Regions from separate parts of the Streptomyces sp. NPDC048290 genome, predicted to be linked through region 2. Evidence: riboswitches for the same ligand, from Rfam matches in the RefSeq annotation. Region 2 holds a riboswitch; each other region holds the start of a gene.

Region 1 (7,429 bases), on a different contig from region 2:
GACCGGCAGCGTCGGATGATCGGGCCGGGCGATGAACACGGTCGCCCCGAACTCCCCGAGCGACACCGCGAACGCGAACCCGGCGGCGACCAGCAGCGCCCGCCGCACCAGCGGCAGATCCACCTCCCGCCACACCCGCCAGGGCGACGCCCCGAGCACGGCCGCCGCCTCCCGCAGCCGTCCGTCCACCGCCCGCAGCACCGGCAGCATCGTCCGCACCACGAAGGGGACCCCGACCAGGGCCTGGGCGAGCGGCACCAGAATCCAGGTGGCGCGCAGATCGAGCGGCGGTTCGTCCAGCGCGATCAGGAACCCGAAGCCGACGGTCACCGCGGACACCCCGAGCGGCAGCATCAGCAGCGCGTCGAACCCGCGTACGAACCGCCCGGCGTCCCGCCGCGCCAGCGCCGCCGCGGCGAGCCCGCCGACCAGCAGCGCGATGGCGGTGGCGACGACGGCGTAGGCCAGCGAGTTGCCGATCGCATGGATCGGCGGGACCAGGAACACCCCGGACTCCTCCGAGGCCAGCGCCCGGTAGTAGGAGAACCCGGCGCCCCCGAGCGAGCGCCGTACGAGTACCCCGAGCGGCAGCAGGATCAGTACGGCGACGGTGGCCAGCACCCCGGCGAGCAGCGCCCACTGCCCCGCCCCGCGCGGACGCCGGGCGGTCCCGGCCGGGTCGACCAGCCGGAGCGCGCTCTCCCGCCGCCGGACCGTCCAGGCGTGCACGGCGAGGATCGCGCCCACGGCGAGGAACTGCACGATCGTCAGCACGGCGGCGGCCGGCAGATCGAAGATCTGCGAGGTCTGCCGGTAGATCTCCACCTCAAGGGTGGCGAAGGTCGGCCCGCCGAGGATCTGCACCACACCGAAGGAGGTGAAGGTGAACAGGAAGACCATCAGCGCGGCGGCGGCCACCGCCGGACCGAGCGCGGGCAGGGTCACCCTCCGCCAGGCCGCGAACGGCGACGCGCCGAGCATCCGCGCCGCCTCCTCCTGCCGTGGGTCGAGCTGCGCCCACAGCCCGCCCACGGTCCGTACGACGACCGCGTAGTTGAAGAAGACATGCGCGAGCAGGATCGCCCACACGGTGGTGTCCAGCCGTACGCCCCACCAGGCGTCCAGCAGCCCGCCCCGGCCGAGCAGCGCGAGGAACGCCGTACCGACCACGACCGTCGGCAGCACGAACGGGACCGTCACCACGGCCCGCAGCAGTTGCTTGCCGGGGAAGTCGAGACGGGCGAAGACATAGGCGCCGGGCAGCGCGATCAGCAGGGTCAGCGCGGTGGAGGCGAGCGCCTGCCAGGTGGTGAACCACAGCACCTGCCGGATACCGGGGTCCGCGAGCACCTCCCCCAGCCGCCCCACCTGCCAGCCGCCGTCCCCCTTCAGCCCACGGGTCAGGATCGCGGCGACGGGATAGGCGAAGAACACGCCGAAGAACGCGGCGGGCAGGACCAGCAGCCCCAGCCGCACCGCGCTCCCCCGGACCCGCCGCGCGGGACGGGCTACTTCAGTACGAGCGAGGTCCATGCCTTGACCCAGTCGTCCCGGTGCTCGGCGATCTTCGCCGCGTCCATGGTCTCGGGCTGCTCGGCCCGCGGCCCGTACTGGCGGAACACCTCGGGCACCTCGGCGCCCTCGACCACCGGGTACACGAACATGTTCAGCGGCATGTCCTGCTGGAACTCGGTGCCGATCATGAAGTCCAGCAGCGCCTTGCCGCCCTCGGCGTTCTTCGCGTCGCTGAGCAGCCCGGCGTACTCGATCTGCCGGAAGCAGGTGCCGTCGGCGACCCCGGTGGGCGCGTCCTTCGGCTGCGGATCGGCGTAGACGACCTCGACGGGCGGCGAGGACGCGTACGACACCACCAGCGGCCGGTCGCCCCCGGCCTCCTTGCCGCCGGCCGACCCGGAGAACTCCTCGTTGTAGGCGGTCTCCCAGCTGTCGACCACCTTGACACCATTGGCCTTGAGCTTCTCCCAGTAGCCGGTCCAGCCGTCGTCGCCGTACCGCGCGGCGGTGCCGAGCAGGAAACCGAGACCGGGGGACGACGTGGAGGCGTTCTCGGCGACCAGCAGATCCTTGTACTGCGGCTTGATCAGATCGTCGAAGGTGCGGGGCGGCGCGAGATCGCGCTCGGCGAAGTACGCCTTGTCGTAGTTGACGCAGATGTCGCCGGTGTCGATGGGCGTGACCCGGTTCCCGGCGCCGTCGGCCCGGTAGGCGGGCGCGATGGTGTCGGCGCCCCGGGGCTCGTACGGCTGGAACAGCCCGTTGTCCAGGGCGCGGGAGAGCAGGGTGTTGTCGACGCCGAAGAAGACATCGCCCTGCGGGTTGTCCTTGGTGAGGATCGCCTTGTTGACGGCCGTCCCGGCGTCCCCGTCCTCCAGCACCTTGACGGTGTACCCGGACTGCTTCTGGAAGTCGGCGAGGACGTCCTTGGAGACGGCCCACGAGTCATGGCTGACCAGGGTGACCGTCTTGGAGTCCCCCGAGCCGCTCCCCGCCCCGGAGCCGGACGAGCCGCACGCGGACAGCGTGACGAGCCCGAGCCCGACGCCCACGACGGCGATCTTCTGGATACTGCGCACTGTGGTGGTGCCCACTGAATGTCCTCCTGGGTGACCAGGAAGAGACGCGGCCCTGCCCGGGACCGCCGAACGGTTCCCGGGCAGGGCGCAACAGCATGAGTGACGACCGATCTCCCTACCCAGAATGACCTGGGCGAGGTTCAGAGGGTCTGCGGCCCACCGTGTCGTCGGCTGCCGCACTCTCAGCGCTGTGGCGCTCCCCTGCCGGATATGAAGATGAGTATGAAGTTATGCCGACCGTGTAGGCGTACACGGATACGGCGAACGCACGAATATACGAACGTACGGCGTCAGACTACCGCCTGCTGTCCGGCCCGCCGTCCGCTCTACCGCTCGGTCGCCGCGAGCTGGCCGCACGCCCCGTCGATCTCCTGGCCCCGGGTGTCCCGGACCGTCACCGGCACCCCGTGCGCGGCGATGGCCTCCACGAACGCCTTCTCGTCCTCGGGCCGGGACGCGGTCCACTTCGACCCGGGCGTCGGGTTCAGCGGGATCAGGTTCACATGCACCGGCCGCCCCTTGAGCAGCCGCCCGAGCCGGTCGCCGCGCCACGCCTGGTCGTTGATGTCCCGGATCAGCGCGTACTCGATGGACAGCCGCCGCCCGGACCGCTCCGCGTACCCGAACCCGGCGTCCAGCACCTCACGCACCTTCCACCGGGTGTTGACCGGCACCAGCGTGTCGCGCAGCTCGTCGTCGGGGGCGTGCAGCGAGATGGCGAGACGGCACTTGAAGCCCTCGTCGGCGAACCGGTGGATGGCGGGCACCAGCCCCACCGTCGACACCGTGATCCCGCGCTGGGAGAGCCCCACTCCGTCGGGTGCCGGGTCGGTCAGCGCGCGGATGGCGCCGACGACCCGCTTGTAGTTGGCGAGCGGCTCGCCCATGCCCATGAACACGATGTTGGACAGCCGCGCGGGCCCGCCCGGCACGTCCCCGTCGCGCAGCGCCCGCATCCCGTCCACGATCTGGTGCACGATCTCTGCGGTCGACAAGTTCCGGTCGAGCCCGGCCTGTCCGGTGGCGCAGAACGGGCAGTTCATCCCGCATCCGGCCTGCGAGCTGATGCACATGGTGACCCGGTCCGGGTACCGCATGAGCACCGACTCGACGAGCGTCCCGTCGAACAGCCGCCACAGCGTCTTGCGGGTGGTCCCCTCATCCGTCGACAGATGCCGGACGACGGTCATCAGCTCCGGCAGCAGCGCCTCCCGCAGCCGGTCACGGGACCCGGCCGGGATGTCCGTCCACTGCTCGGGCTCGTGCGCGTACCGCGCGAAGTAGTGCTGCGAGAGCTGTTTGGCGCGGAAGGGCTTCTCCCCGATCTCCGCGACCGCCTCCTTGCGCTCCGCGGGCGAGAGATCGGCGAGATGCCGCGGCGGCTTCTTGGCTCCGCGCGGCGCGACAAAGGTGAGTTCTCCGGGCTTAGGCATGGCCCTACCAGTGTCGCAGACTCCGAGACCGCCCCCGGCGGCCTGTGGATAACTCCGACCGGGCGGCATCCGTGCAGGTCAGGACGGTGTCTGGGCGATCTCGTCGCGCAGGGTGGCCAGCTCGTGTTCGAGTTCCTGGTAGAGGTCGACGGTGGTCTTCTCGGGGGTGGGCCACACCCGGCCCTCCTCCAGTGCCGCCAGCCGGTCGCCGAGGGTGGCGAGGGCGACCTGCCGGACATGCCAGCCGGGGGCGCCGCGGGTCGCGGCCAGTTCGTCCTCGGCGGCGCGCAGGGCGGGCTGGAGGCGGGCCCGCAGCGGGGCGAGGTCCTTGCGGGCGTCCTGGAGGTTCACCCGCAGCTCGGTCGTGGCCTCGGCGGCACCGAACACGTTGTCCGCCAGCTCGCCCATGCCCTCCACGAAGCCGCCCAGGTCCTCCAGCAGGGGCACGAGCGTCTCGCGGTCGGCGGCCCCCTTGCCGATCACCTGGACCCGGACGGCGGTGAACTCGGCGGATATCCGGTCCATCTGGGCGAGGGCGTCGTCCCCGGGCTCCAGTTGGGCGCGCACCATCTCGACCGGCATCCCCCCGCCGGGCGCGAGCAGTCCGTTGATGTCGGCCAGTTCCCTGGCGAGCAGTTCCCGCAGCTCCAGCAGCGCCTGATGGGACTCGTCCGCAGTGGCCAGCATGGAGCTGACCCGGGCCTCGAACTCGGCGATGGCCTCGGCCGCCACCCGGTCCAGCCGCTCCTGCCGTGCGGCCCGCCGTCTGGCCCACATACGGCTCCACCCCTCCCGGTTCCCCCGACGCCGCCGCGTCGTGTCGCGGCGATCATAGGGAGGACCGGCAGGGGTGGAGCAAACGTTCACTCAGCGGCCCGGCACGGACCGCGCGGTCAGCCGGAGCCGACGAAGACCACCATCAGCAGCCACACCACGGGAGCCGTCGGCAGCAGGGAGTCCAGCCGGTCCATGATCCCGCCGTGCCCCGGCAGCAGCGTGCCCATGTCCTTGATCCCGAGGTCCCGCTTGATCATGGACTCGCCGAGGTCGCCCAGTGTGGCGCTGCCCGCCACCGCGAGCCCCAGCAGCAGACCCTGCCACCAGGTGCCGTCATGGATCAGCAGCTCCATGCACAGCGCGCCCGCCACCATCGCGAAGGCGACCGCCCCGAGCAGGCCCTCGCGGGTCTTGCCGGGGCTGATGCGCGGGGCGAGCTTGTGCTTGCCGAACCGCCAGCCGATCGCGTACGCCCCGGTGTCGCTGACGACGGTGAGCAGCAGGAACGTCAGGACGCGCTGCGGGCCGTCGTCGGCGGTCAGCATCATCGCCACGAAGGTGGCCAGGAACGGCACGTAGAACGCGGCGAAGACGCCCGCGGTGACGTCCTTGAGATAGCCCTCCGGCGGTTCGGTCATCCGCCAGACCAGTACCGCCAGCGCGGTCAGCGCCATGGCCACCCAGGCGCCCTCGGCGCCCCGGACATACCCGGCGACGACCATCGCGGCGCCGCCGACCGCGAGCGGCACCAGGGGCGCCTTGATGCCCTTGCGCTCGTCCAGGCGCCGGGTCAGCTCCCACAGCCCGACCACCACGGCGACCGCTATCACCCCGATGAACACGGCCTTGACGAAGAACAGCGAGGCGAGGATGACCGCGCCGAGCCCGATCCCGACCCCTATGGCCGCACCCAGGTCCCGGCCCGCGCTCTTCTTCTGCGGTGCGGGCGCCGGCTGCGGGGCGTCGGGCATGGGCTCCGGATTCTGCGGCACCGCCGCACGGGGCTGCGCCGACGGGGTCTCGTCGCGGAACGTCTGGTCACGGAACAGGGGGCCGCCCAGACGAGCGGTCCCCCGGTCCTCATCCTGGTCACCGCCGTACGCGGGCAGGTCGGGCACGATGGGCATGGGGCGAGTGTGCTGCGCCTGCTGCGCATCGTACGCGGGACCCGCCGGGGCAGCCCCCTGGACAGATCCGTGCTCGGTGGGCCCCCAGTACCCGGTGTGTCCGGTCCCGGTCGGCGCACCCCAGGAAGAGTCGTTCATCAGACTTCGAGCAGCTCCGCTTCCTTGTGCTTGAGAAGCTCGTCCACCTGGGCGACGTACTTGGCGGTGGTGTCGTCGAGTTCCTTCTCCGCGCGGCGGCCCTCGTCCTCGCCGACCTCGCCGTCCTTGATCAGCTTGTCGATGGCGTCCTTGGCCTTGCGACGCACCGCGCGGATGGAGACCTTGGCGTCCTCGGCCTTGGCCTTGGCGACCTTGATGTAGTCGCGGCGGCGCTCCTCGGTCAGCTCGGGGAACACCACCCGGATGATGTTGCCGTCGTTGCTGGGGTTGACGCCCAGGTCCGAGTCGCGGATCGCCTGCTCGATATTGCGCAGGGCGGTCTTGTCGAACGGGGTGACGACGGCCATCCGCGGCTCCGGGACGGAGAAGGAGGCCAGCTGGTTGATCGGGGTCGGCGCCCCGTAGTAGTCCGCGACGATCTTGTTGAACATCGCGGGGTGCGCTCGGCCGGTGCGGATCGCGGCGAAGTCCTCCTTGGCGACCACGACGGCCTTCTCCATCTTCTCCTCGGCTTCGAGGAGGGTCTCTTCGATCACCACTTGCTCCTGCGTGTTGTGAGTCGGCCCGGCCGCGTCCGCGAGTGGGCGGCCGGCTGCGTCGCGTCTTGTTCCTGCACGGTTCCCGACCGTCCGGTCATTGTCCATCCTCCGGTCGGGGGCCGTACGCGGTCGGGGGCGTCCCCCGGTCAGGCCCGGCTGTCCTCGTCGCCCACCAGCGTGCCGATCTTCTCACCCTTGACGGCGCGCGCGATATTGCCCTCCGTCAGCAGTTCGAAGACCAGGATCGGCAGCTTGTTGTCGCGGCACAGGGTGACGGCGGTGGCGTCGGCGACCTTGAGGTCGCGGGTGATGACCTCGCCGTAGCCGAGCGCGTCGAACTTCACCGCGTCCGGGTTGGTCTTCGGATCGGAGTCGTAGACCCCGTCCACCCCGTTCTTGCCCATGAGCAGCGCCTCGGCGTCGATCTCCAGGGCGCGCTGGGCGGCGGTGGTGTCGGTGGAGAAGTACGGCATGCCCATACCGGCGCCGAAGATCACGACCCGGCCCTTCTCCAGATGGCGCACGGCTCGCAGCGGGATGTAGGGCTCGGCGACCTGCCCCATGGTGATGGCGGTCTGCACCCGGGACTGGATGCCCTCCTTCTCCAGGAAGTCCTGGAGGGCGAGGCAGTTCATCACGGTGCCGAGCATGCCCATGTAGTCGGACCGGGCGCGGTCCATGCCGCGCTGCTGGAGTTCGGCGCCGCGGAAGAAGTTCCCGCCGCCGATGACGACGGCGATCTGGGCGCCGTCGCGGACGACGGCGGCGATCTCACGGGCGATGGCGTGCACCACGTCCGG
Region 2 (7,429 bases):
TCCGCGCGGTCGTTGACCGCGAGAAGTCTGCCGTGTCGTCGGCAGGCGTCGGCGAGCACCGCGAGGTGCTCGAGCTCCTCGGCGGCCTCCATGCCCTTGTCTCGCAGCTGCACGATGTCGACACCGCCCGCGAGGACGGCGTCCAGGAACTCCGGCAGGTCGCCTTGGCGCCGCCGCGCGTCCGTGCACAGATACAGCCGGGCGTCGGCGAGCCGCTCACGGGCGGTCGCCCCGCGGCCGGTCAGGGAGTCGGGCATGTGAGGTCCCCCCGGATCTCAGCTCGGGGCGTACGGGCACGGCGGCCCGTACGCCCCCATGGTGTCGGTACGGGCGATGTGGTGCGGGTGGATCAGTGGGTGCGGGTCAGACGGCGAGCGCCTGGGCGCGTCGCTTCACCTCCGTGCCCCGATTCTCGCTCAGCGCCTGGGCGGGGGTGCCGGGCAGGGTCGGGTCGGCGGTGAACAGCCACTGGATCATCTCTTCGACCGTGAAGCCGTCGTCCCGCAGCAGGGTCAAGGTGCCTGACAGGCCCTTGACCACCTTGTCCCCGTCGATGAAGGCGGCGGGGACGTGCAGCGCGCGGTTCTCCCCCCGGCGTACGGCGATCAGCTGGCCCTCCTTGACCAGCTGCCGAACCCGGGTCACCTCGACGTCGAGCTGTTCGGCGATGTCGGGGAGGGTCAGCCACGCGGGTACGAGAGCATCGATCTTTGCGTCAATCTCGGTCACATCACCAAGACTGCCATCTGGGACTGACAGCCGGTAGCCGGGCCGCGTCCGCCGGGCGGTCCGGGTCGCTCCCTCAGCCGGTGCGGACCGCCGATTTCAGCGGCCGGGCGGGGTCGGTGAGCAGGTCGGGGTCCATGGCGGCGCCCGCCTCGATCAGCCGCCGCCCCTGGGCCAGGTCCCTCGGGCGGCCCACCGCCAGCAGGGCGACGAGACGGCCCTCGCGCAGCCAGCAGACGGACCACGCGGGTCCTTCGGGGCCGCCGCGCCAGACGGTGCTGTCGGCGCCGCTGTGGTGCCCGGCGTACTGCACGAAACGGCCGAACTGCTCGGACCAGAAGTACGGCACCGGGTCGTAGACGGCGTCGGTCTGCCCGTCCTCGACGATGTTCCCGGCGACCGTGCGCGGCCCCTGGAGGGCGTTGTCCCAGTGGTGGACGAGGAGCCGCTCGCCGTAGCGGGCGGAGGGGAAGGAGGCGCAGTCGCCGACCGCGTAGACGTCGGGCGCTGAGGTCCGCAGGCGGGCGTCCGCGACGATCTCGCCCTGGGCGCCCAGCTCGATGCCGGAGCCGGTCAGCCAGGCGGTGGCGGGCCGGGCGCCGATGCCGACGACGACCGCTCCGGCGGCCACCCGGGTGCCGTCGTCCAGGACGACCGCCCCGGGCTCGACCCGGGTCACCCGCGCGTGGGTGCGCAGCGCGGCGCCGCTGTCGGCGTACCAGCCGGTCATGGGCGCGGCGACCTCGGCGGGCAGGGCCCCGGCGAGCGGCCGGTCGGCGGCCTCCACGACGGTCACCGCGCAGCCCGCCTCCCGCGCGGCGGTGGCGAACTCCGCGCCGATCCAGCCCGCGCCGACCACCACGATGTCGTGCTGGCGGGCGAGCACCGGCCGCAGCCGTTCGGCGTCGTCCAGCGTGCGCAGCAGATGGACGCCGGGGACGCCCTCGGTGCCCGGCAGGCGGATCGGTTCCGCACCGGTGGCCAGCACCAGCACGTCGTACGGGACCGGGCCCTGGCTGGTGTCCAGCTCGTGGTCGGCGGGGCGGACGCCGGTCGCCTCCAGGCCGAGGCGCAGCTCGATGCCGAGGGAGTCGAAGTCGATGTCGAAGGCGGAGTCCTCGGCCTTGCCGAGCAGGACGGCCTTGGACAGCGGAGGGCGGTCGTAGGGCTGGTGGGGCTCGGCGCCGACCACGGTCACCGTCCCGGCGAAGCCCTGTTCCCGCAGGGCCACCGCGGTCTGCACCCCGGCCATCCCGGCGCCCACCACGACCACCCGCCGCGGCTGCGCCGCCGTCTGCTGTCTGTCCACGCTCACCCGATCACTCCAGGCATCCGACACTCCGGGCATCGATGGTCCGTCGCCCGCCGGGACCGCCCGTACGGCGTCCCCATGCGGCCCGTACACCCTCTCCTACCCCGCTTCGGCGTCCGCGATCTCCTCGACCACGCTCGTGCCGCTGCCCTCCTGGGACTCCCATGCCCAGGTCTCGGCGAGCCGCAGACGCCCGTCGGGCAGCTCGCCGACCTGGGACACACAGTGCCCGGAGGAGGTGGTGCCGTCGGTCTTGAGCTGTACGTAGCGGAAGTCGAGCCGGTCGCCCGCGCGGGTGCCGACCAGGAAGCCCCGTACGACGTCCCCGCCCGCGTACTCGGCCCAGACGGCGCCGTCGGCCTCGTGGTAGGTGAAGCGGGTGCGGGTGCCGACCTGACCCGGTGCCTGATCGGCGACCGGGGCGAGCACGAGACCGTCCAGCGAGCGGGGCATCGGAACCGGCTCCCTTACAGAGGCGTGGCGGCGGGGGCTAGGCTGCCCAACGTAGAGCACTCGCGGGAGCCCGGACGCACCGGGCTGAGAGGGAGGCTGACACGGCCTCCGACCGTACGAACCTGATCCGGGTCATGCCGGCGAAGGGAGGGGCTGAACGCCCATGCCGTCCGACCTCGACACGCCCGACTCCAGCGCGCGCGGCACCATGTCCGATTCCGGCGCGCCCCACAACACGCCCGACCTGAACACAGCCAACTCCAGCGCGCCCCACAACACGCCCGACCTGAACACGGCCGACTCCGGCGCGCCCGACCAGGCGCCCGGCGACACGCCCGGACTCCATCCGCCCGGCACCCGCGGGCCCGCACATACGGCGTCGCCCGCCGCGCACCCGCCCGACGTGCTGGTCGTCGGCGGCGGCCTCATAGGGCTGGTCACCGCCTGGCGGGCCGCGCGGACCGGGCTCACCGCGGCCGTGCTGGACCCGGCGCCCGGCGGCGGGGCGGCCCAGGTGGCGGCCGGGATGCTGGCCGCCGTCACGGAGCTGCACCCCGGCGAGCAGACCCTGCTCGGCCTCAACCTGGCCTCGGCCCGCCGCTACCCGGACTTCGCCGCCGAGCTGACCGACCTCACCGGCCAGGACCTCGGCTACCGCCGCTGCGGCACCCTGGCCGTCGCCCTGGACGCCGACGACCGCGCCCATCTGCGGGAGCTGCACGCCCTGCAACAGCAGTCCGGTCTCGACTCGGAGTGGCTGTCCGGGCGGGAGTGCCGCCGACTGGAACCGATGCTGGCGCCCGGGGTGCGCGGCGGACTGCGGGTCGACGGGGACCACCAGATCGACCCGAGACGGCTCACCGCGGCCCTGGTGACGGCCTGTGAGCGCGCCGGGGTGGTCTTCCACCGCGCCTGGGCCGAACGGCTGTCGGTGACCCGGGACCGCGCCACCGGCGTCCTCACCCGCGAGGGCACCCGGCTGGCCGCGGGGCAGGTGGTGCTGGCCGCCGGGAGCCTGAGCGGCCGGCTGGCGGGCGTCCCCGACGCCGTACGGCCGCCCGTGCGGCCGGTCAAGGGGCAGGTGCTGCGGCTGACCGTGCCCCGCCCGTACGCGCCCTTCCTGAGCCGTACCGTCCGCGCGGTGGTGCGCGGCAGCCATGTGTACCTGGTGCCGCGCGAGAACGGTGAGCTGGTCGTCGGCGCCACCAGCGAGGAACAGGGCTGGGACACCACGGTCACCGCGGGCGGCGTGTACGAACTGCTGCGCGACGCCCATGACCTGATCCCCGGCATCACCGAACTGCCGCTGACCGAGACCCGCGCGGGACTGCGCCCCGGTTCCCCGGACAACGCGCCGCTGCTGGGCCCGACCGAACTGCCCGGACTGCTGCTGGCGACCGGGCACTACCGCAACGGCGTCCTGCTCACCCCGGTCACCGGCGACGCGCTGGCGCACGCCCTGGTCACCGGTGAACTCCCCGAGGAAGCCCGCCCCTTCACGCCCCGGCGCTTCACCGCCGCAGCCCTCACGGAGCAGCCCGTATGAACCGCACGCACCCGACCCCCGTGAACCCGGCCCATACGAACCCGCCCCCCACGGACCCGACCCGTACGACTCAGCCCCCTGCGAACGCAGCCCCTACGACCCCGCCCCCCGCGGACCCGACCCACATGACCCCGGCGCCCCCGACCACCACCACCGGCACCGCCACTAGCACCGCCACCACCCCGGACGCCCCCCTCACCGTCGCCCTCACCGTCACCGTCAACGGCGACCCCCGGAGCATCCCCCCCGGCACCGCCCTGGACGCCCTGGTCCGCACCCTCACCGCCGCGCCCTCCGGCGTGGCCGCCGCCCTCAACGAGACGGTCGTCCCGCGCGGACAGTGGTCCACGACCGCCCTGTGCGACGGCGACCGCGTGGAAGTCCTGACCGCCGTCCAGGGAGGCTGACCATGGCCGACGACCCCTTCGTCCTCGCCGGTACGTCCTTCACGTCCCGGCTGATCATGGGTACCGGCGGCGCGCCGAGCCTCGATGTGCTGGAACGCGCCCTGGTGGCGTCCGGGACCGAGCTGACCACCGTCGCCATGCGCCGGGTCAACCCGGACGTGCACGGCTCCGTGCTCTCGGTGCTGGACAGGCTCGGCATCCGGGTGCTGCCGAACACCGCCGGATGCTTCACTGCGGGCGAGGCCGTGCTCACCGCCCGCCTCGCCCGCGAGGCGCTCGGCACGGAGCTGATCAAACTGGAGGTCATCGCCGACGAGCGGACCCTGCTGCCGGACCCCATCGAACTGCTGGAGGCGGCGGAGACCCTGGTGGACGACGGTTTCACCGTGCTGCCGTACACCAATGACGACCCGGTGCTGGCGCGCCGCCTGGAGGACGCGGGCTGTGCGGCGATCATGCCGCTGGGCTCGCCGATCGGCTCGGGGCTCGGTATCCGCAACCCGCACAACTTCCAGCTGATCGTGGAGCGCGCGCGGGTGCCGGTGATCCTGGACGCGGGCGCCGGGACGGCCTCGGACGCGGCCCTCGCCATGGAGCTGGGCTGCGCCGGGGTGATGCTCGCCTCGGCGGTCACCCGCGCGCGGGAGCCGGTCCTCATGGCCGACGCCATGCGACACGCCGTGGAGGCGGGCCGACTGGCCCACCGCGCGGGGCGGATTCCGAAGCGGCACTTCGCCGAGGCGTCGTCCCCGACGGCCGGCCGCGCCGACCTGGACCCGGAGCGCCCCGCGTTCTGACCGGCACCCCCCGCCTGCCCCCCGCCGTACCGTTCCGGCACCGTCACAAGTCTGCGGCAGTGTGTCACCCGAACGGTGGAACGGGCGGTGCTGTCGGTGCCGGATCGTAGACTCACCAGCGTGGACACGACCCTCCAGGACCCTCTGATCGGGCGGCTGCTCGACGGCCGGTACCGCGTCGACGCGCGGATCGCGGTCGGCGGGATGGCCACGGTCTACCGGGCCGTGGACACCCGTCTGGACCGCGTGCTCGCGCTGAAGGTGATGCATCCGACGCTGGCCGCCGACGCCTCGTTCGTGGACCGGTTCATCCGCGAGGCCAAGTCCGTGGCCCGGCTCGCGCACCCCAATGTGGTCCAGGTCTTCGACCAGGGCACGGACGGGTCGTACGTCTATCTGGCCATGGAGTACGTCGCCGGGTGCACCCTGCGGGACGTGCTGCGTGAGCGCGGGGCGCTCCAGCCGCGCGCCGCGCTGGACATCCTGGAGCCGGTGCTGGCCGCGCTGGGCGGCGCCCACCGCGCGGGGTTCGTGCACCGCGACATGAAGCCGGAGAACGTCCTGATCGGCGACGACGGCCGGGTGAAGGTCGCCGATTTCGGCCTGGTGCGCTCGGTGGACGCGGTGACCAGCACCACCGGCGCCGTGCTCGGCACGGTCTCCTACCTGGCCCCCGAGCAGATCGAGCACGGCACGGCCGACGCCCGCGTGGACGTGTACGCGTGCGGGGTGATGCTGTTCGAGATGCTCACCGGCGGCAAGCCGCACACCGGGGAGACCCCGGCCCAGGTCCTCTACAAGGCGCTCCACGAGGACGTCCCGCCCCCGTCGGCCCGGGTTCCGGCCCTGGCCCACGCGCTGGACGATCTGGTCGCGGCGGCCACCGCGCGCAACCCGCAGATCCGGCCGTACGACGCGGTGGCGCTGCTCGCGCGGGCACGCGAGGCCCGCGCCGGCCTCACCGACGCCCAGCTGGACGCCGTACCGCCGCAGGCGCGGGCCTCGGAGCACGACATCGCCGAGGACCGGACGAGTGTGATCCCCCGCTCGCTGACGGTGCCCCGGCCGCTGCCGATCGACGGGGACGAGCCGGACGACCTCCACCACACCAGCCGGTTCGCCGCCGAGCCGCCCCCGCTCCCGCGCCGCCGCACCGCCCGGCAGCGGCGGCTGACGCTCACCCTGGTCGCGGCGGTGCTGCTGGTCTTCGCGCTCGGCGCGGGCGTCTGGTACATCAACTCGGGGCAGTTCACGCGGGTCCCCGCGGTGCTGGGGCAGACCGAGGCGCAGTCCCGGGACCGGCTGGCGCAGTCCGGGCTCGACGTGGGCGAGGTCCGGCACGCCTACAGCGACACGGTCGAGCGCGGCGCGGTGATCAGCACCGAGCCCGCGCCGGGCGACCGGATACGGCAGAACGACACGGTGACCCTGGTCGTGTCCGACGGCCCGGAGACGGTGCGGGTGCCCGATGTGCAGGGCATGGCGCTGGCCGACGCGCGGGCCCTGCTGAAGGGCGAGGGACTGGCGCCGGGCATGGTCACCCGGGAGTTCCATGCCGAGATCGCCCAGGGCTCGGTCATCGACAGCGATCCGCGCGGCGGCACCGAGCGCCGGGCGGGTTCCGCCGTCGCCCTGGTGGTCAGCAAGGGCGCCCCGGTCGACGTCCCGGACGTGACCGGCGCGGAGCTGGAGGACGCCCGCGCGGCGCTCACCGAGGCCGGGCTGACCGTGAAGATCGCCGCCGACCGGGTCCACTCCGAGATGGACGCGGGCGCGGTGGCCCGGCAGACCCCGGGCGAGGGCACCCGTCTCGCCGAGGGCGACCGGGTCACGCTGACCCTGTCCAAGGGCCCCCGGATGATCGAGGTCCCGGACGTGGTCGGGGACACCGTGGACGACGCCCGCGCGACCCTGGAGGCCGCCGGTTTCCAGGTCGAGGAGGACCGTGGACTGCTCGGCCTGTTCGGCGACTCGGTCAGCGACCAGTCGGTGGACGGCGGCGACACGGCCCCCGAGGGCTCGACCATCACCCTCACGATCCGCTGATCCCCACCCCCGTCCACCGCGTCCGGGGCCCATGAAACCCTGACCCGGTGAAGCAGCAGCACTCCCCGAGCGACTCCCCGGGCCACTCCCCCGGCCATGCGACGAGCGCCACCGGCCGCACCCGCAACCCCGTCGGCAGCCA
Region 3 (7,429 bases), on a different contig from region 2:
AGCAGCGCGGAGGCGTCCACATCGGGCACGCCGGGCCCCGCGGACCAGCACAGCTCGACCCTCACCTCGGCGGAGGAGACCGGAAGGTTGGCACCCTTGCTCAGCGAACTCGATGTCATTCCCCCAGTCTGCCGACCGCCCCGCCCCCCGACGCCCCTCGGGCCGGTACGGGAGGTACCTCTTTCCTGTCGTCGACGATGTTGGCGCCTCCTTGGTCAAGCTGCTGAAGACCCCCGATGGCGAGGCGATGCCCTGCGCGGAGCCTCGTTCTCGGGGTGATCCGTGCTGTTCGGTGCGTTCGCCGGATGCTGGAACCGCCCCAGAGCCATGCGCCCGCTGGGGAAGGCACAGCGCACCCCGCCCCGAGCAGGACACCCGGCGCTGCCCCCTCCCAGAGGCAGCGCCCTGAGTCGGGTCAGTCCGCGAGCGGCAGGTACACCCGGTTGCCGCTCGCCGCGAACTCCTTGGACTTCTGGAGCATCCCCTCCGCGATCTCCTCCGCCGAAGCCCCCTCGGCCACCGCGCCACCGAACTGCTCGTTGATGCTCTGGCTGATCTTCATGGAGCAGAACTTCGGGCCGCACATGGAGCAGAAGTGGGCCGTCTTGGCGGGCTCCGCCGGGAGGGTCTCGTCGTGGAACTCACGGGCCGTGTCCGGGTCGAGGGCCAGATTGAACTGGTCCTCCCAGCGGAACTCGAAGCGCGCGTCGGACAGCGCGTCGTCCCAGTCCTGCGCCCCGGGGTGACCCTTGGCGAGGTCGGCGGCATGGGCGGCGATCTTGTAGGTGATGACGCCGGTCTTGACGTCGTCACGGTTGGGCAGGCCCAGGTGTTCCTTGGGGGTGACGTAGCAGAGCATCGCCGTACCCCACCAGGCGATCATCGCGGCACCGATGCCCGAGGTGATGTGGTCGTACGCCGGGGCGATGTCGGTCGTCAGCGGGCCGAGCGTATAGAACGGAGCTTCATCGCAGATCTCCTGCTGAAGGTCGATGTTCTCCTTGATCTTGTGCATCGGGACATGCCCCGGGCCTTCGATCATGGTCTGTACGTTGAAACGCTTGGCGATCTGGTTGAGTTCCCCGAGCGTGCGCAACTCCGCGAACTGTGCCTCGTCGTTGGCGTCCGCGATGGAGCCCGGCCGCAGACCGTCTCCCAGCGAGTAGGTGATGTCATACGCGGCGAGGATCTCGCAGAGTTCCTCGAAGTTCTCGTAGAGGAACGATTCTGTGTGGTGCGCCAGACACCAGGCGGCCATGATCGAGCCGCCGCGCGAGACGATCCCGGTCTTGCGGCGGGCGGTGAGCGGGACGAACGGCAGCCGGACACCCGCGTGGACGGTCATGTAGTCCACGCCCTGCTCGGCCTGTTCGATCACCGTGTCCTTGTAGATCTCCCAGGTCAGTTCCTCCGCTCGGCCGTCGACCTTCTCCAGCGCCTGGTAGAGCGGGACGGTGCCGATCGGGACGGGGGAGTTGCGCAGCACCCATTCACGGGTGGTGTGGATATTGCGGCCGGTGGACAGGTCCATGACCGTGTCGGCGCCCCAACGGGTCGCCCAGGTCATCTTCTCCACCTCCTCCTCGATGGAGGACGTCACCGCCGAGTTCCCGATGTTGGCGTTGACCTTCACCAGGAACCGCTTGCCGATGATCATCGGCTCGATCTCGGGATGGTTGACGTTGGCGGGCAACACGGCCCGGCCCGCGGCGATCTCCGCGCGGACGACCTCCGGCGCCACGTTCTCCCGGATCGCCACGAACTCCATCTCGGGGGTGATCTCGCCGCGCCGGGCGTAGGCGAGCTGGGTCACCGCGCCGCCGTCCCGGCTGCGGCGCGGCTGGCGGGGACGGCCGGGGAAGACCGCGTCGAGGTTGCGCAGTCCACCGCGCGGCGAGGTGTGCTTGACACCGTCGTCCTCGGGACGGACGGGACGGCCCGCGTACTCCTCGGTGTCGCCGCGGGCGATGATCCAGTTCTCCCGGAGCGGGGCGAGCCCCCTGCGGACATCGGTCTCGGCGAGCGGATCGGTGTACGGGCCGGACGTGTCGTACAGCGTGACCGAGCGGCCGTTGGTGAGGTGCACCTGGCGGACCGGCACCCGCAGGTCGGGGCGGCTGCCCTCGACATACGCCTTGTGCCAGCCGATGGACTTCCTGGCCTCCGCGCCGGACACCCCGTCGGTGCCGGGGGTCTGGGTGGAGGCAGGCGTGCCTGTGTCCTTGATGGTCATGAGACCTACTCCCTACGCCGGCATTACCCGGTAACAGGTTCAGCGGTCGACGCAGCGATGTCCGTCCGTCGGTGTTCCATGGGATTCATCACTCGTGATGGCTGATGTTCCACGTGAAACATCGCGAAGACGAAGGTCAGCGCCCTCTCAGCCCGGTGCTCCGAGCTCCCGCGTGTACAAAGGTGACTCCACGCTAGCGTCAATTCGGGCGCGGTGAACAGAGGGCCCCTGCCGTTCTTGCGATGATCGGTCGGTGACCACACCGCAGGAGCCGCCGTTTCCTCCGCCCGGATCGCCGCATGGCCCTTCGCCGGGTTCGCCTTCCGGTTCGCCGGACGGTTCTTCTTTTGGTTCGAGTGCCGGGTCGGATGCCGGTCTGGGTGTCGGGTCGGGGCCGGGTGCTGGTTTGGGTGCCGGGTCGGGGCCGGGGCTTGGTTCTGGGTCCGGGCAGGGGCCGGGGTCTGGGCGTGGGTCTGGTTCCGGGCCGGACTATGAGACCGGTTCCGTGCGTCGGCTCGGGGCGCGGTCCGGGCCGGGGGAGCCTGGCGGTGTGCCCGGTGGGCCCGGGGGCCAGGGGCGGCCTCCTGGGGGGCAGGTGCCTCGGCCGGGTGGGCAAGTGCCTTCGTCCGGGGGGCAGGTGGCTCAGCCTGGGGGGCGGATGACGGGGCCCGGGGGGCAGGTGCCCGGTCCGGGGCGACAAGGGTCCGGTATGGGGCGGGAAGGGGTCGGTCGGGGGCCGCAGGGGTACGGTCCCGGGCCGCAGGGGGTCGGTCCCGGCGGTCAAGGGTCCGGCTTCGGCGGCTCGGCCCGGCCACAGGACTTCGACGGCTCCTACGGGCAGGGCTTCGGGCCGGGGCACGCACAGGGGTCCTACGGGCCGAACCCAGGCGCCGGACATGGCACCGGGAACGGGCCCGGTGGCGACCACGGTCACCACGCCGAGGACTACGGCTACGGCGGCGACGGCCGGGGCGACGGACATGGGCACGGCCACGGTGACGGATCAGGTCACGGCGGCGGACATGGCCATGGTGACGGGTCCGGCGGTGGATCGGACGGCGGATCAGGCGGTGGGCACGGTCACTCCCACAGCCACAGCCACGGCCCGGCCAGCCCCGTCTCCGCTCATCTGCGGAAGATCATCGCCGCCATCCTCGTACCCTTCGGCGCGGCCGTGCTGGTCGGGCTCGCGGTGCTGTGGCCCGGTGGGGCACCGGCGCACGAGCGGACCGGGGTCGGCTTCGACCGGCAGACCCAGCAGGCCACGGTCACCCGGGTCGAACAGGTCGACTGCGCCTCCGTGAACGCCTCCGGAGGCACACCCACCGGCGACACCTCCACCGCCGAGGGGTCCTCCGCCGTGCAGCAGGCGAACGGCACCTGCAAGCGGGCGACGATCCGGGTCGACACGGGCGACGACAAGGGCCGTACGTTCACCGAGATCGTGCAGCCCGACCAGTCCCGTCAGCTGGAGCAGGACCAGAAGGTCGTGGTCGCGTACGAGCCGTCCGCGCCGCAGGATCTCCAGTACTCGGTGGCCGACGTCAACCGACGGGTCCCGATGGCGCTGCTCGCCGGGATCTTCGCGCTGGCCGTGGTGGTGGTCGGACGGCTGCGCGGGGTGATGGCGCTGGTCGCGCTCACCATCAGCTTCCTGATCCTCAACTTCTTCATCCTGCCCGCCATCCTTCAGGGCTCGAATCCGCTGGTCGTCGCCGTGGTCGGGGCCAGCGCGATCATGCTGGTCGCGCTCTATCTGTGCCATGGGCTGTCCGCGAGAACCTCGGTCGCGGTGCTCGGCACGCTGATCTCGCTGCTGCTGATCGGGGTGCTCGGCTCACTGTTCATCGACTGGGCCGCGCTCACCGGCAACACCGACGACAACACCGGGCTGATCCACGGGCTCTATCCCACGATCGACATGAGCGGTCTGCTGCTGGCCGGCATCATCATCGGTTCGCTCGGTGTGCTCGACGATGTGACGGTCACCCAGACCTCGGCGGTCTGGGAGCTCCACGAGGCCAACCCCACGATGGGTTGGCGGGGGCTGTACCGGGCCGGTATCCGGATCGGCCGCGACCACATCGCCTCCGTCGTCAACACCCTCGTCCTCGCCTACGCGGGCGCCGCGCTCCCTCTGCTGCTGCTCTTCTCGATCGCGCAGAGCAGTGTGGGAACCGTCGCCAACAGTGAGCTGGTCGCCGAGGAGATCGTCCGCACCCTGGTCGGCTCGATCGGCCTGGTCGCCTCGGTGCCGGTGACCACGGCGCTCGCCGCCCTCGTCGTCTCGGCCGACCGCCCGGCGACGGGGTCGCTGCCGGTGGGCCGGACAGTGCCCGCACCGCCGAGGGGTCCGGCCGGTGTGCCGAGTACGGCCGGGGAGGGTGCCGCGTCCGGTTCCGTCCGCTCATCCGCCGTAATCGGCCGGGGCGGACGGGGGCGACGGCGCAAGCGGTAGGGCGGGGACGGAAGCGCCTCGATGCCGACTGTCCCCTGACGGCAGCCCCCTGACGGCAGTCCCCTGACGGCAGCTCCCTGTCCGCAGTCCCCCGTCGGCAGTCCCCTGTCGGCAGTCCCCTGTCGGCAGTCCCCTGTCGACTGACCGTTGCCCGCTGACTGCTGCCGGGCTGCCCGCTGCCCGCCGCCCGCCGCCCGCCGCCCGCGCTCCCCGCGGAGAACCGTTCCTGCCCACCCCCCGAACCCCGTCTCACCCCGCCCCGGCTCCGCCCGATCCAGCACCCGGCGGCTGAGGAAGCGTTCCGGCGCCCCGGTCGCCGTACGGCTCAGCCCGTGCTCTGTTCTTCCGCCAGGATGCGGTCGAGGGCCTGGTCGAGATGGGCGTCGAAGTCGGCGAGCGCGCCCTCCTGGCCGAGCGGGACCAGCTTGTCGGTGCGGTCCAGGAAGGCCACCAGCGGTGCCGCCGAGGAGCGGAACAGGGCCTGGTCGCTGCCGACCTGAAGGCGGATCAGGGTCTCACCGAGGGTGTCCGCCTCGGCCGGGGCCACATGCACATCGCCCTCACCGCACGGCCCGGCCATCCCGTCGACCAGCAGCTCACGGCCGAAGGCCCAGGTCACGGGGGCGTCCCCGGGCAGGTGGAAGGTCAGCCGCACGGCATAGGGATCGTTGGCCGCGTAGCGCAGCTCCACCGGGATACGGAAGGACAGTTCCTCGGAGACGAGAAAGCTCATCATGACCTCTGCCTGAACGGTCTGTGCGGACTCGCGCATCGTCTACCTCGTCCTGTACCGGTGTACTGGCCGGGAATGGACCCCGACATTTCTTGGCATCTTGCTGAACGTACACAGCAGATCACAAGGAGTGAGTTTTCAGATACTGATAGAGATGGCCAGTGACCCGAGCAGGCGACCGATCTCCCCCTGGAGTTGACGTGTGGCGGGCAGCAGACGGTCTGCCTGGCGTGCGGGCAGGGAGATCGCGATGGTCGCCGCCGTGGCGCCCACGGTGATCGGGATCGCGGCGCACGCCACCCCCAGCGCGTATTCCTGCCGCTCCACCACCGGTTCCATGCGTCGCGTCCGTTCCAGGCGGCGCAGTAGGGCTCCGTCGTCACGCACGGTGTAGGGAGTGATCGTGCGGACCGGATAGCGGGCGAGGTGGTCGCGCCGGGCGTCCTCGTCGAGTTGGGAGAGCAGACACTTGCCGACCGCGTGGGCGTGACCGGTCTCACGGAAGTCGGCCCACTCCTGCACCGCCGGGTTTCCGGGGGTGTCGGAGACACAGTTGATCTCGATCTCGCCTTCGCGATACACGGCGTAGTACACGGGGGCACCGACCGAATCCCGCCAATGTGCGAGGGCGTCGACGATGGTGCTGCGACGTTTCTGCTGGGCGGCGCTGCCGCTCAGCCGTTCCGCGGCCCCACCGAGGAAGAACAGGCCCCTGTCGCGGCGCAGATATCCCTCGTGCGCCAGGGTGCGCAGCAGGTGGTACGCCGTGGGCAGGGCGAGACCCGTCTCACGGGCCAGTTGCTTGGCCGGGGCCCCGTGCTCGTGATCGGCCACGCACTCCAGGAGCCGCATCGCCCGCTGCACGGACCCGATGAGGGTCGGGGACTGCTGGCGCTGTGGTTCCTGCGGGGAGTGGTGGGGCGAGGGCTGCCGGGTCTGTGGCTCCGGACGCGGCTGCGGGGGCGGGGCAGTCGGGACGGTCGGGGTGGACGGGGTGGACCGGGTGGACGGGTATGGACGGGGAGGTGGGTACGGCTGAGGGTGGGTGTGCTGGGTCTGGGGGCGGGGTCGGGGCTGGTGTGGATAGGGGAGGGGTTGTGGGCCGCTGGTCGCCGGGCCCGGGTCCGTCGGTGGCCGCTGAGGCTGGCGTGGCGGTGGCTGGCGTACCGCGGGTGTCCGGGCGCCGGGCCGCGGTGGGCGGGTGCCGGAGGGCGCGGACTGCTCGGGGGGTCGTACCCGCAGGGCCGGTGGTGGGACGGTCCGGGCCGGTGCGGTCGGGGTACGTGGTGCGGGGGATGCCGCGCCGGTTCCTGCGGAGGCGGTGTCTACCGTGGCCAAGAGTGGCTCCCGGAGCGCGAAGGGGCGTCCCGTGCGGGGACACGGGAGGGGGAGGGGGTCGGCCGCTCACGGGGCTGCCCCGCAGCGGGTTCCGGACTCTAACTCTCCGTCCTGGCCGGAAGTCGGCTCCTCAGGGAAACTTCCCTCGCCCGAGGGACCCGGTGAAACACGTCACCGGATCAGGTGCGCCCCGTCACCGGGGCACCCGTGACCCCTGCGCGCTCACCAGTCGCCGTCGGAGGAGGACTTGGAGGTGAACTTCCGTACGACGTAGACCAGTCCGCCGACCAGTGCCACGAAGACCAGCACCTTGAACAGCAGGCCGATCACAAAGCCGACGACGCTCGCTATCAGGCCGCCGAACACGACCAGAGCGATGACCGGCACCGCGATCCACTTCACCCACCACGGCAGTCCCGTGAAGATCTCTTGCATCGCTCTTGTCCTTCTCTCTCCACCCGTCGGCCGCCGGGCCCACGTCTGTGGGGCCGGGCCCGGTCCGACGGGTCATGTGATGTTCCGCCTTCGATGCTAGGACGGCGAGAGGGTCGCACGGAGCCCTCGTGCCCCTTGTCCTCCCCTGACCGGTCCCCTAGGGAATCCGGGGCGGCGACTCAGCCTTGTGGACAGGTGCCGGCGGCCACCTGCCTGGTGCCGGGTCCCGGAG

What was found. A riboswitch is a leader RNA that binds a small molecule or an ion and turns the genes downstream of it on or off. The one in region 2 is predicted to bind thiamine pyrophosphate.
Region 1: linked by a shared signal. The riboswitch ahead of AB0D49_RS19570 (thiamine ABC transporter substrate-binding protein) and the one ahead of thiO (glycine oxidase ThiO) in region 2 are both predicted to bind thiamine pyrophosphate.
Region 3: linked by a shared signal. The riboswitch ahead of thiC (phosphomethylpyrimidine synthase ThiC) and the one ahead of thiO (glycine oxidase ThiO) in region 2 are both predicted to bind thiamine pyrophosphate.

What each region holds. Positions count from the first base shown of each region.
Region 1 is NZ_JBEZLM010000010.1:210,590-218,018, reverse strand. Features, by position in the region: gene AB0D49_RS19575 (iron ABC transporter permease) at 1-1,533, opposite strand, end outside; gene AB0D49_RS19570 (thiamine ABC transporter substrate-binding protein) at 1,509-2,594, opposite strand; TPP riboswitch at 2,689-2,807, opposite strand; gene rlmN (23S rRNA (adenine(2503)-C(2))-methyltransferase RlmN) at 2,921-4,027, opposite strand; gene AB0D49_RS19560 (hypothetical protein) at 4,106-4,804, opposite strand; gene AB0D49_RS19555 (phosphatidate cytidylyltransferase) at 4,921-6,069, opposite strand; gene frr (ribosome recycling factor) at 6,069-6,626, opposite strand; gene pyrH (UMP kinase) at 6,776-7,429, opposite strand, start outside.
Region 2 is NZ_JBEZLM010000008.1:159,213-166,641, reverse strand. Features, by position in the region: gene thiE (thiamine phosphate synthase) at 1-257, opposite strand, end outside; gene AB0D49_RS16095 (Rv2175c family DNA-binding protein) at 364-729, opposite strand; gene AB0D49_RS16090 (FAD-dependent oxidoreductase) at 803-2,074, opposite strand; gene AB0D49_RS16085 (hypothetical protein) at 2,138-2,491, opposite strand; TPP riboswitch at 2,544-2,657, shown strand; gene thiO (glycine oxidase ThiO) at 2,655-4,037, shown strand; gene thiS (sulfur carrier protein ThiS) at 4,163-4,444, shown strand; gene AB0D49_RS16070 (thiazole synthase) at 4,447-5,241, shown strand; gene pknB (Stk1 family PASTA domain-containing Ser/Thr kinase) at 5,362-7,287, shown strand; gene AB0D49_RS16060 (deoxyribonuclease IV) at 7,335-7,429, shown strand, end outside.
Region 3 is NZ_JBEZLM010000004.1:117,948-125,376, forward strand. Features, by position in the region: gene AB0D49_RS07675 (VWA domain-containing protein) at 1-119, opposite strand, end outside; gene thiC (phosphomethylpyrimidine synthase ThiC) at 416-2,233, opposite strand; TPP riboswitch at 2,226-2,415, opposite strand; gene AB0D49_RS07685 (YibE/F family protein) at 2,943-4,691, shown strand; gene AB0D49_RS07690 (SsgA family sporulation/cell division regulator) at 5,017-5,463, opposite strand; gene AB0D49_RS07695 (IclR family transcriptional regulator C-terminal domain-containing protein) at 5,563-6,297, opposite strand; gene AB0D49_RS07700 (DUF5326 family protein) at 6,985-7,197, opposite strand.